4 regions of the Streptomyces sp. NPDC093600 genome follow, and region 1 is predicted to be linked to each of the others. Evidence: riboswitches for the same ligand, from Rfam matches in the RefSeq annotation. Region 1 holds a riboswitch; each other region holds the start of a gene.

Region 1 (2,936 bases):
ACATTTTTTACAAGGAGCGTGCCCCATGGACCTTCGCTATGTGCTGCCCGAGTTCACCGAGCGCACCAGCTCCGGGATCCGGACCCTCGATCCGTACTCCAAGCTGCTCCAGGAGCGGATCGTCTTCCTCGGCACACCGATCGACGAGACGTCGGCCAACGACGTGATCGCACAGCTGCTGCACCTGGAGTACGCCGCCCCGGACCGGGACATCTCGCTCTACATCAACTCCCCCGGCGGCTCGCTCAGCTCCTTGTCCGCCATCTACGACACGATGCAGGTGATCACCTGCGACGTGGCGACCACCTGCCTCGGGCAGGCCGCCTCCACGGCCGCCGTCCTGCTCGCGGCGGGAGCCCCGGGCAAGCGGCTCGCCCTGCCCGGAGCCCGGATCGTGCTCCAGCAGCCAGCAATGGCCGAGCCGTTGCACGGGCAGCCCAGCGATCTCGACATCCAGGCGCGGGAATTGCTGCGCCTGCGCGCGATGGTGGCCGGGATGCTGGCCACCCACACCGGGCGGAGCCGTGAGCGGATCGACGCCGACATCGACCGGACCACCGTTCTCGACGCGCCGGCCGCCACGGCGTACGGCCTGGTGGACCACGTGATCCAGAACCGGGACGCGAAGCGCGGCGCGGGTCCCGTCAGGTTCCCCGGCGCACCGGCCAGTTGACATTCCCGCGTGTCGTGTCGAGGTCCACTCGGAGCACCGGCGCCGTGAAATCCCTCCCTCGTTCGGCGTAGTCGACGAATCGACTTATGGGAGGGGTGAGTTGCAGGACAGGTGCACACATCTGGCGGAATCGGCTGTTCCAGCCCTGGTACGGGGCCCGTCGACCAAACCTCTGAAGATCACGAAACCTTCTTGTCCACTCGAACGGATCAGTCGTGAGGAGCCTCACATATCGCCGTTTCAGCTCGGTTTTCGACCAGTGTTTGGGTCAAGATCCGTGACGACGACAAGCCCCCGCCACCGCGGCGGGGCGGTCCGGGCGGACGCCGAGTCCTGCCGCTGTCCCGGACGTCTGGTCGACAGGAGTGGATCGGCAGGAGTGGAGGACCCGAGCAGCACGGGACGACCGAGCAGGTGGGCCGTCCCTCGGGGTGAAGCCGCAGCCGCGGCCGGGCATCTTCGTCCTGCCCGAACCCGACAGGTCATCCTTCACAGGCGGCTGACGAAGGGTTGCGCATGACTGCGCAGATTCATGTCCCGTCCCTGCTGTCCCGGGCCGGAGCCGTCTCGGCTCTCACCCTCGCCGCCGTCGGCGGCACGCTGCTGGCGCCGGGCGGCGCACCGGAGGCCCAGGCCGCGACCGCACACGCCGACAAGGCGCTGCGCATCGCCGCCGCCAAGAAGGGATCGCCTTACAAGTACGGAGCGACCGGGCCGAGCAGGTTCGACTGCTCGGGGCTCACGCTCTACTCGTACAAGAAGGCGGGCAAGTCGCTGCCCCGTACCGCGCAGCAGCAGTACAACAAGACCCGGCACATCTCCGCCTCCAGCAGGCAGCGGGGCGACCTGGTGTTCTTCCACTCCGGCGGAAGGGTCTACCACGTGGGCATCTACGCCGGTGGCAACAAGATCTGGCACTCCCCCAAGACCGGCTCCTGGGTGAAGCTCGACAAGATCTGGTCCTCGAAGATCTACTACGGCCGGGTCCGCTGACGGGCCCGGCATTGACCGGAACGAGAGGCCCTAGACCAGGGAAGCCTTCCAGGGCAGCGTGATCCAGACGGTCTTGCCGCCGTCGGCGGTCGGGGTGACCGCGAGCCGGCCACCCGCCTCGGCCGCGAGGAAGCGGATGATCACCATCCCCCGGCCGTTGTCCTGCTGCACGGCCGCCGGCAGCCGCCGGGGCCGGCGCGGATGGCTGTCGGTGACGCCGACGCACAGCCGCTCCTCGCGCTCCAGGCGGACGTCGACGGTGAAGGTGGGCGACTGGCCGAAGGTGTGCTGGACGGCGTTGGTGGCCAGTTCCGAGACGATCAGCCGGACGGTGTCGGCGGTGGCGCTGCCGTCCGGGAGGCCCCACTCGCCGAGAACGTCGGCGACATATCTTCGTGCGGCGGACACCGAGGCGGGATCGCTCGGCAGAGTGACGGTTGCTTCCTGATGGTCTGCCATGGCGACGCTGTCCCTTTCCCACCGGGGCCCCGCCCCGGATTGCGCTCGCCGTCAGAGTGCCACCGGACGTACCGCCATGGGTGTCGATCCCCCAAGATATGCCGATATCTGTCCCCCGATGCGGTGAACTCCGGCGAGGCGCAACCTTTTTGAGGCGGCTCTCCCCTAAGGCATATCGGGCCGGTCCGCGGGACACTCCCTAGGAGCCTGCCGGGGCGGTGCGGACGATCGTCGCCACCGCCTCGGCGATCTGGGTGTCGCTGAGATCCGCGCGGGCCGTGAGCCGCAGCCGGGAGATGCCGTCCGGCACCGAAGGGGGCCGGAAGCAGCCCACCGCCAGGCCCTCCGCCCGGCAGTCCGCCGCCCACCTCAGCGCCGCCTCCGGCGAGGGGGCGCGCACCGAGACCACGGCCGCGTCCGGGCGTACGGCGGTCAGCCCGCCGTCGGTCAGGAGCCGGTACAAGGTCGTGGCCACCCTCCTCGCCCGCTCCGCGAGCCCGGGCTCGCCGTGGATCAGGCGCAGGCTCGCGAGTGCGGCGCCCACGGCCGCCGGGGCGAGCCCGGTGTCGAAGATGAACGTCCGGGCCGCGTTGACCAGGTGCTCGATGACCCGCGCGGGGCCGAGGACGGCGCCGCCCTGGCTGCCGAGGGACTTGGAGAGGGTCAGGGTGGCGACGACGTCCTCGTCACCGGCGAGACCCGCGGCGTGCAGGGCGCCCCGGCCCCCCTCCCCGAGGACGCCCAGGCCGTGGGCGTCGTCGACGACGAGCGCGGCGCCGTGGTCCCGGCAGGCCCGGGCCAGTTCGGCCAG
Region 2 (2,936 bases), on a different contig from region 1:
CACCGATCGCCGCGTACGACCCGAATACGTCCATGTCTCTTGATCTCGAATCGTCTGCCACGGGAGCACATCTTTCCCTTATGGGTGTGACCTACGCGACCGTAAGGAGGGGTTGACGATAGGTGAGATACACCACCGGTCAAGATTGCACCAAGCCGGAATACACCGAGGGCCCGGCACGAAGGTGCCGGGCCCGGGATGCGTGCCGATCGCGCGTCGGGCGACGACGCGTCAGATGCCGACGCCCTTCTGGCGCAGGTACGCCAGCGGGTCGATGTCCGAGCCGTAGCTCGGGCCGGTGCGGATCTCGAAGTGCAGGTGCGGACCGCTGGAGTTGCCGGTGGAACCGGACAGGCCGATCTGGTCGCCGCCGTTGACGGACTGGCCGGCGGAGACGGAGAGGGAGGAGAGGTGCGCGTACTGCGAGTAGGTGCCGTCCGCGTGCTGGATGACGACCTCGTTGCCGTACGAACCGCTCCAGCCGGCGGAGTACACGGTGCCCGCGCCGACGGCCTTGACGGAGGTGCCGGAGGAGGCCATGAAGTCGACACCGGTGTGGTAGCCGGAGGACCACATCGAACCGGAGGCGCGGTACGGCGTGGAGACGCCGCCGCTCACCGGGGCGACCCAGCCGGAGGAGGGCTGCGACGCCGGCTTCGACTCCACGGCGGCGCGCTCGCTGCTGCGGGAACTGCGCGACTCCGCCGACTCGGAGGTGGACTTCCCGGCCTTCGGAGCCGCCTTCGCCTTGGGGGTGGCGGCCTTGGGCGCGGCCTTCGGAGCCTCGGCCTTGGGCGCGGGCGCCTTGGCCGTGGACTTGGCGCCGAGGGTGAGCTTCATCCCGGGGAAGATCAGCGAGGGGTTCTCGCCGACGACCTGGCGGTTGTCCTCGTACAGCTTCTTCCAGCCGCCGGCCAGGTGGTGCTCGGCGGCGATCTTGGACAGATAGTCGCCGGCGACGACGGAGTACGTCTTCGGCTTGGCCTTGGCGGCGGCGGGCGCGGCGGCCGGGGCCTTCGCGGCGGCGGCGACGGCCTGCTCGGGCATCACGGCGGGAGCGGACTTCTCGGCGGCGTGGGCTCCGGTCGCGCCGAGGAGCGGCAGGGCGACGACGGCGCCACCCGTGCCGGCGGCGACGAATCCGCGCGTGATCGGATTGACCTTGGGACGGCGGTGCTTACCCTTCGCGGGCATGGCGAATTCCTCTCCGTCGCCTGCGAGGTGAGCTGTCGGGTTCGGACTGGAGATGTCCGGCCGCGTTCTCACGCGGCTTCACCCCGAGCCGGGCCGGCACGAGCCGGTTCGGCGTACTACCTGGGTCCCCCGCTCCTGCCATACGTGGGTGGGTGCGGATTCCGGACGGTGGCAGGATTCGGCGGTCCGACCGGATTGACGGTGACCGTAGACGAGCGGGGTCGGCGTGAACAAGCCGTCGCATTCATCTCGCATTCCCCGCCGTGAAATTCAACCGGAATTCCGGTCACCCTCCGCGATGACGGAGCCTCGATTCCCTTTTCTGCCAGGGCTATTGCGGAAGACGATCAGGCACGGTCCGTCACGGTTATGACGCTGCTCACGCCCCGGAACCCATCTCCCCAGCAATCAGGGCGCGTTATCCCTAACGCCCCAATTCGGACAGAACGCTCGTTACCGCCTCAGGGGTGTGCGAGCGGGCCGCCACCCGGAATGATTGCCCCAGGAACCGATCTCGTATCGTCGAAGTCCGCCAACACTCAGGAGCACTCGTGACGCAGCAGCTGCCGCAGGTCCCGTCGACCGAACCCGAGCTGACCGGGGTCCGAAACTTCAGGGACGTGGGCGGCCTGCCGACCGTGGACGGCGGGTCGGTGCGGTTCGGGCGCCTCTTCCGCAGCGGCCACCTCGCGCACGCCACGGAGGAGGACGCGGCCTTCCTGTCCACCCTCGGGCTGCACACCGTCTTCGACTTCCGCAACGCGGCGGACCGGAAGGTGGAGGGCGCGGACATCGAGCTGCCGGGTGTACGAAATGTGAACATTCCGCTCAATGACCCGGCCGACGGCAAGGAGTTCTGGAAGCTGGTCAGCGGGGGCAACCTGGAGCAGCTGCGCGGCGCGCTCGGCGACGGCAAGGCGGCCGACCGCATGGCCGAGTCGTACCGCAAGATGATCGTCGAGCGTACGGCGGAGCACAGCCGCGTCCTGCACGCGATGGCCGAGGACAGCGTTCCCGCCCTGATGCACTGCGCGGCCGGCAAGGACCGCGCGGGTCTGTCCATAGCGATCTCGCTGCTCGCGGTGGGCGTCGAGCGCGAGGCGATCGAGGCGGACTACATCAAGTCGAACGACCCCCACCGCCGCTACAAGATCCGCCGCAGCGCCACCGACGCGGACGCCATGGCGCCGGAGGTGATGGAGCTGCTCGGCCCGCTCTTCGACGCGCGCGTGGAGTACCTCCGGGCCGCGTTCGAGACGATGGAGCAGACCTGGGGCACGGCCGAGAACTACCTCACGCAGGGCCTCGGGCTCGCCCCCGAGACCCGTGAGCGGCTGCGCGAGCGCCTCGTCAGCGAGGCGTAGCCCGGCCGATCGGCGCGGCTACTGGTTCTGTCCGCCGAGCACGAAGAGCAGATAGAGGAAGCCGGCGAAGAGGTGCCCGGCGACCAGGTAGGCGAAGAGGCGGAGGACCAGCCCCTTGGGAAACCTGCCGCCCCCGCGCTCCTCACCGGTGATCTCACCGGATTTGTCGGACATTTCAGCCCCTTTCGATGGGCTCAGCGTGCGTGCGGGCTTCCCGCGCCGAGACACAGCTCGGCGGCGGGGCTCTGCATCAGCGTGTGGACGAAGAGCAGGTCGGCCCCGCCTCGGGTGGCGGCGCCGATGCGGTGCGGGGTGAGCGAGTCGAAGTGCGCGCTGTCCCCCGGGTCGAGGACGTGCACGGCGTCACCGAGGGCGAGC
Region 3 (2,936 bases), on a different contig from region 1:
AGGTCGACCCCGGGCCGGCCCTCGTGCCGGAGGAGCCCACGGGCCCGGTCGAGGAGTCGAACCGCACCACGGGCCTTCCGATCGCCCCGACGGCCACCGAGGCTGCCCCGACGGCTCCCGAGGTCCTCCCGACCGCCCCGACGGCCCCCGGGACCGTCCCGGCCACTCCCGCCGCCCCCACCGCGCCCGCGACGCCGGACGCCTCGACGGGCGCCGTCACGCCGTCCCCCACCGCCCCCGGGGCATCGGTCACGCCGTCCGCGCCGGCCGCCCCCGGCACCGGCAAGCACCGTGGCGACGCCGCTCCCGAAGAGACGGGCATTGCGGACAGCAGCGGAGAAACCGGTCGCCACGCCTCGCCGTCCGCGGGGACTGACGGAGTGACAGGTGAGGTGACCGCCGGTACGGGTGCGGAGAATACGGACACTCAGGGCACTGCGGACGAATACACCGTCAAGCCCGGAGACAATCTCGCCGAGATCGCTCAGGAGAACGAGCTCCCCGGCGGCTGGACCGCCCTCTATGACGCCAACCGCCGGACGGTGGGCGGCGATCCGGATCTCATCCTCCCTGGTCAGAGCCTCGACCTGACGCCCGAAACCGCCCCTGCGCAGGGCTAGTTCGGCAGCTTATGTCCGGTTCTGGCCAAGTGAGACATGGGTCTCTTTGTCGCGACCGGCGTGTTCCGTCCGCAAACTTTGCTTCCGTCACCTCTCACCTGCGCAAACGCTGTTCGGTACAGGGCAAGTAAGGGCGATTTCTCCCCTATAGACGTCTTTGAACTTCGCGGGGGTCTGTGTCTACGGTCGTGACCGCTCGCCACCGCGGGCCCCGTCGACCGAAACGCCGAATCCTGCCGTCGGTTGATGGGAACAGTCGTCGCGCAAGCGCCGTAGGCAGGAGCGGGGGACCCAAGGTAAGCGCCGGTTCCCGGCCGTCGAGACAGACGGACGGAAGGCCGGCTTGGGGTGGAGCCGCGTGCTGGTCACGCGGCCGGACAACTCACTTGGTCCGAACCCGACAGCTCACCTCGCAGGCGTCGGTGAGGAGAAATCGCATGCTGCTTTCCGGTAAGGGCAAGCACCGCCGTGCTTCCAAGGCCACCCGCGCCGTCGCACTCGTCGGCGTCGCCGGTGTCGCCGTCGCCGCCCCGCTGATGACCGCCGGGTCCGCCTCGGCCGCCACCGCCTCCGAGTGGGACGCCGTCGCCCAGTGCGAGTCCGGCGGCAACTGGTCCATCAACACGGGCAACGGCTACTACGGCGGCCTGCAGTTCTCGGCCTCCACCTGGGCCGCCTACGGCGGTACCGCGTACGCCTCCACCGCCGACAAGGCCTCCAAGTCGCAGCAGATAGCGGTCGCCGAGAAGGTCCTGGCCGGCCAGGGCAAGGGTGCCTGGCCGAGCTGCGGCGTGGGCCTCTCCAGCGCCGCGTACAACGGCGGCTCCGCCGAGCAGGCCGCCCCCGCGCAGCAGGAGCGTCAGGCCGAGCAGCCGACGACCCGCAGCGAGTCGCGCACCGCGCCGAAGGCCGCGCCCAAGAAGGCCGAGTCGAAGAAGACCGTCACCACCCCGACCGGCAAGAAGGTCGCGAAGGGTGACGGCGAGTACAAGGTCGTGACCGGCGACACGCTGAGCAAGATCGCCGCCGCGCACGACGTCAAGGGCGGCTGGGCGAAGCTCTTCGAGCTCAACAAGGACATCGTCGACGACGCCGACCTGATCTACCCGGGCCAGCAGCTCCACCTGAAGTGAGTCAGGCGGCCCGCGTGAGTCCGGCGGCTCACACGGGTCCCGGGGGGCGTCTCGCCCCCACGACCCTCCCGCGGTGACCACCCCGGTCCGGCGCGCCCTTCCCCCGTGCGCGCCGGACCGGGGTTCCGCGCGTTCGAGCCCCGCCCGCCAAGGCTCCCGCCTCGTTACCGTCCAGTAGTTCTGAGGTCGTTCGTCCATAGATGCATGCCCTTGGGTCCTTTTTCGTCCCAGCGGGCGGGCGCCCGGCTGGCTGGAGGCCGGGAGCCGGTTAGGCTCTTGTCGCAAGGCCAAAGAGACCCTGCACCGCATGCGTCACATCTAGCTTCACATCCCAGAAGGAGATGCTCGTGCCGTCCATCGACGTCGTCGTAGCCCGGGAAATCCTGGACTCCCGAGGCAACCCCACGGTCGAGGTCGAGGTCGGCCTCGACGACGGCAGCACCGGCCGTGCTGCTGTTCCGTCCGGTGCCTCCACCGGTGCGTTCGAGGCCCTCGAGCTCCGCGACGGTGACCCGAACCGCTACCAGGGCAAGGGTGTCGAGAAGGCCGTCCTCGCCGTCATCGAGCAGATCGGCCCGGAGCTCGTCGGCTACGACGCCACCGAGCAGCGCCTGATCGACCAGGCGATGTTCGACCTGGACGCCACCCCGGACAAGTCCTCGCTCGGCGCCAACGCCATCCTCGGCGTCTCCCTCGCCGTCGCGCACGCCGCCTCCGAGGCGTCCGACCTGCCGCTCTTCCGCTACCTCGGCGGCCCGAACGCGCACCTGCTGCCCGTTCCGATGATGAACATCCTGAACGGCGGCTCGCACGCCGACTCCAACGTGGACATCCAGGAGTTCATGATCGCCCCGATCGGCGCGGAGTCCTTCTCCGAGGCCCTGCGCTGGGGCACCGAGGTCTACCACACCCTCAAGTCCGTCCTGAAGACCAAGGGCCTGTCCACCGGCCTCGGTGACGAGGGCGGCTTCGCCCCGAACCTGGACTCCAACCGCGCCGCGCTCGACCTCATCGTCGAGGCCATCAAGCAGGCCGGCTACGTCCCGGGCAAGGACATCGCGCTGGCGCTCGACTGCGCCGCCTCCGAGTTCTACAAGGACGGCTCGTACGAGTTCGAGGGCAAGTCCCGCTCGGCCGCCGAGATGACCGAGTACTACGAGGAGCTCGTCGCCTCCTACCCGCT
Region 4 (2,936 bases), on a different contig from region 1:
GCGTGGCGGGACCGTGGTCCGCGCACAACGCGCTGCGCGGCTGGACCACCCACCATGTGGCGGACGATCTGCGCACCCCGATCGGCGTGTTCCGCATCGGGGACGCCGGCGGGCGACTGCCCGACCCGGGCACACTGCTGCCGTACGACCAGGACGAGGAGTTCGCGCTCGACGGCACCGGCTTCGCCGGAGAGCCGCTGGAAGGCTCCTTCGACTACGTGATCGCCATCGACTACAACCGCGTCCCCGGTACGACCCCGCTCAACAAGAAGCGGCCCCTCGGACTCGGGCGGGGCGGAGGTGTATGGATCCACGTGGACCACGGCGGGCCCACCCAGGCGTGCGTCTCGCTTCCCCGCGAGGTCATGCCGCGACTCCTGCGCGCCCTGGATCCGCGGAAGGAACCGGTCGTCGTCATGGGTCCGAAGGCGGACATCGCACGCTGAAGGGGCTCCGGGCCGACGGCCCGGAGCCCCCTGGGTGGCGCCGGATCAGTAGGGGCCGTTGACGTTGTCGATGGAGCCGTAGCGGTCGGCGGCGTAGTTGCACGCGGCGGTGATGTTGGCGACCGGGTCGAAGAGGTCCATCGACGTACCGGGCACGTGGTAGGCGAGGAAGGTCGGCTCGATCACCTGGAGCAGGCCCTTCGAGGGAGTGCCCTTGGCGGCGTTGGAGTCCCAGAGGTTGATCGCCTGCGGGTTGCCCGAGGACTCGCGCATGATGTTGCGGTGGATGCCGTCGTACGTGCCGGGGATGCCGTACCGGGCCATGACGTCCAGCGACTCCCGGATCCAGCCGTCGAGGTCGTTGGTGTACTGCTTGGCGGCCGCGGGGGCGGCCGGAGCGGCGGCCGGAGCCTGGCCGGGGGCGGCGCCGCGCTCCTGGGAACGGCTGGCGCGGTCGGTGGCGGACGTCGCGGCCTTCTTGGGCTCCACCTCGGCCTTCGCCTTGGCCTTCGCCTTCGTCTTCGGCTGCGCCTCGGGCGCGGTCGCCGACTGCTTGCGAATCGTCAGTTCGAGACCAGGGTGAATAAGTGACGGGTTGTCACCCACGGCGCTGCGGTTGATGCGGTACAGGACTTTCCAGCCGCCCGGAACGCCCTGCTCCTCAGCGATCACGGAAAGGGAGTCACCGCGCGCCACCGTGTACTTCTGGGCGGCGGTTCGGGGCGCTGCGGGAAGCGTTTCGTTGATCTTTTCGACGGTCCTCGCGGCGGCCTTCTCCGCGGTGATTCCGGTGGGGGCGCCGGCCGCCGTGGCGGGAGCGGCGTGGGCGGCGGCGGTCGCGACCAGGGGCAGGGCCAGTGCGGCGCCGCCCGTACTCGCGAGGGCGATGCCCCGGGTCAGAGGGCGTGACTTGGGGCGCCGGTGCTTACCGTGTGCGGGCATGACGAGTTCCTCTCCGGCGCCTGCGGGGTGAGCTGTCGGGTTCGGGCTGGAGATGCCCGGCCGCACGCGTGCGACTTCACCCCGATCCGATCCGGATTTTTTCCGAACCGGAGAGAAAAGTGGGTCCCCCGCTCCTGCCGACGGGTGAATAGGCGGTCTTTCGGACGGTGGCAGGATTCGGCGATCCGTCCGAATGCAGATGACCGTAGGCGAGAAATGGAGCCGAAAACAAGTCTCCGGGTCCTCGGGAATTCCCGAATACGGCGGCCGTGTGTGACGCCGCCCTCACTACCGGGCCCGAGCGCGCCGAACTCCCTTTGGCGGGCAGGCCGAGGGCCGGGGCCGAAACGGTTGCCTCGTCCGGCCGTGATTCACGTCACCCGGTAACGAATATCGCCCTTAACTGGAAATCGGCCACGCTGGGGAGAATCGAAAGAAAAATGAATAACGCCCCTCGGTGTCCCTTTTGATGGTTTATTACCCCCTGTGCGACCACTACCTTGCGATGCAAGGTAGTGGTGCCTATCATGCACCGCATGACAAAGGAGCCGCCGGGCGCCGGTGACCAGCGGCGCAGCCAGCTTCTGCGCGGAGTGCTCGACCTCTGCCTGCTCGCCCTGATCGCCGAACGGCCCCGATACGGCTTCGAGTTCGTCGAGGCGCTCACGGACAGCGGGCTGGAGCTGGTCAGCGAGGGCAGCATCTATCCACTGCTGTCCCGGATGGAGCGGGCCGGACTCGTCGAGTCGTTCCGCGCGCCGTCGTCCAGCGGCGGCGCACCCCGGAAGTACTACCGGCTGACCGGGGCGGGCCGCACCGAACTCGACCGGGGCCGGACCGTCTGGCGCACCTTCGCCGCGCAGGCCGGCCGCGTCCTCACCGACACCGACGAACCCACGGGGGAGACACCGCATGACAACTGAGCAGATACTCGCCGTCTGCCGCAGCAACTGGGAGTACCGCGGCCTCGACGACGCCGCCGTCCGCGACATGCTCGCCGAGCTCTCCGCCCACCTCCAGGACGCGGAGGCGGCCGGACGCGCACCACGCGACGTCGTCGGCGAGGACGTCAAGGCGTTCGCCGCCTCCTGGGCCCGGGCGCGCAGGCCGCTGCACCACAGAGTCCTCCGGATGGGCGCGATGATCCTCTTCGTCGCGGGCATCCTCCTGCTGTTCACGCACCTCGTCCGCTGGACGCCGGCCGTGGACATCACCGCCGGCCGCCTGGCCTTCTGGCTCGGCATCGGGGTGGTCACCGTCGTCCTGGAGCTGCGCCGCGGCTCCCTCGGCCTCGGCAGGAGCTGGCTCCTGGCGCTCCTCGTCGGCATGCCGGTCCTCCTGCTCGCCGACGCGCTCGCGGGTGACGCCCCGCTCTTCCGCCTGCCGCTGTGGGGCACGGTGCTGCTGACCCTGCCGGGACTCGCGTACGCCGTCACCGAGGCGCGCGCCCGGCCGTTGTCTCCGCAGGTGGAAGCCTGATTATCCGATTGCAGGGCTCCGGGCGCCGTGGGAGCCTGTGCTGCCGCGCGGACGGACCGACGGCGAGCG

The links. A riboswitch is a leader RNA that binds a small molecule or an ion and turns the genes downstream of it on or off. The one in region 1 is predicted to bind cyclic di-AMP.
Region 2: another riboswitch for cyclic di-AMP. It lies ahead of ACIRB4_RS16290 (peptidoglycan DD-metalloendopeptidase family protein); the one in region 1 lies ahead of ACIRB4_RS16850 (C40 family peptidase).
Region 3: another riboswitch for cyclic di-AMP. It lies ahead of ACIRB4_RS21440 (transglycosylase family protein); the one in region 1 lies ahead of ACIRB4_RS16850 (C40 family peptidase).
Region 4: another riboswitch for cyclic di-AMP. It lies ahead of ACIRB4_RS23720 (transglycosylase SLT domain-containing protein); the one in region 1 lies ahead of ACIRB4_RS16850 (C40 family peptidase).

Annotation. Positions count from the first base shown of each region.
Region 1 covers NZ_JBIWIU010000006.1:42,317-45,252, reverse strand. Annotated here, with positions in the region: gene ACIRB4_RS16855 (ATP-dependent Clp protease proteolytic subunit) at 26-673, shown strand; cyclic di-AMP (ydaO/yuaA leader) riboswitch at 988-1,186, shown strand; gene ACIRB4_RS16850 (C40 family peptidase) at 1,190-1,666, shown strand; gene ACIRB4_RS16845 (ATP-binding protein) at 1,697-2,125, opposite strand; gene ACIRB4_RS16840 (8-amino-7-oxononanoate synthase) at 2,325-2,936, opposite strand, start outside.
Region 2 covers NZ_JBIWIU010000005.1:333,141-336,076, reverse strand. Annotated here, with positions in the region: gene ACIRB4_RS16295 (SGNH/GDSL hydrolase family protein) at 1-61, opposite strand, end outside; gene ACIRB4_RS16290 (peptidoglycan DD-metalloendopeptidase family protein) at 232-1,194, opposite strand; cyclic di-AMP (ydaO/yuaA leader) riboswitch at 1,199-1,355, opposite strand; gene ACIRB4_RS16285 (tyrosine-protein phosphatase) at 1,746-2,558, shown strand; gene ACIRB4_RS16280 (DUF6126 family protein) at 2,577-2,732, opposite strand; gene ACIRB4_RS16275 (helix-turn-helix domain-containing protein) at 2,753-2,936, opposite strand, start outside.
Region 3 covers NZ_JBIWIU010000008.1:285,495-288,430, forward strand. Annotated here, with positions in the region: gene ACIRB4_RS21435 (transglycosylase family protein) at 1-620, shown strand, start outside; cyclic di-AMP (ydaO/yuaA leader) riboswitch at 835-1,054, shown strand; gene ACIRB4_RS21440 (transglycosylase family protein) at 1,058-1,753, shown strand; gene eno (phosphopyruvate hydratase) at 2,095-2,936, shown strand, end outside.
Region 4 covers NZ_JBIWIU010000010.1:98,568-101,503, forward strand. Annotated here, with positions in the region: gene ACIRB4_RS23715 (hypothetical protein) at 1-446, shown strand, start outside; gene ACIRB4_RS23720 (transglycosylase SLT domain-containing protein) at 492-1,388, opposite strand; cyclic di-AMP (ydaO/yuaA leader) riboswitch at 1,393-1,553, opposite strand; gene ACIRB4_RS23725 (PadR family transcriptional regulator) at 1,925-2,311, shown strand; gene ACIRB4_RS23730 (hypothetical protein) at 2,301-2,867, shown strand.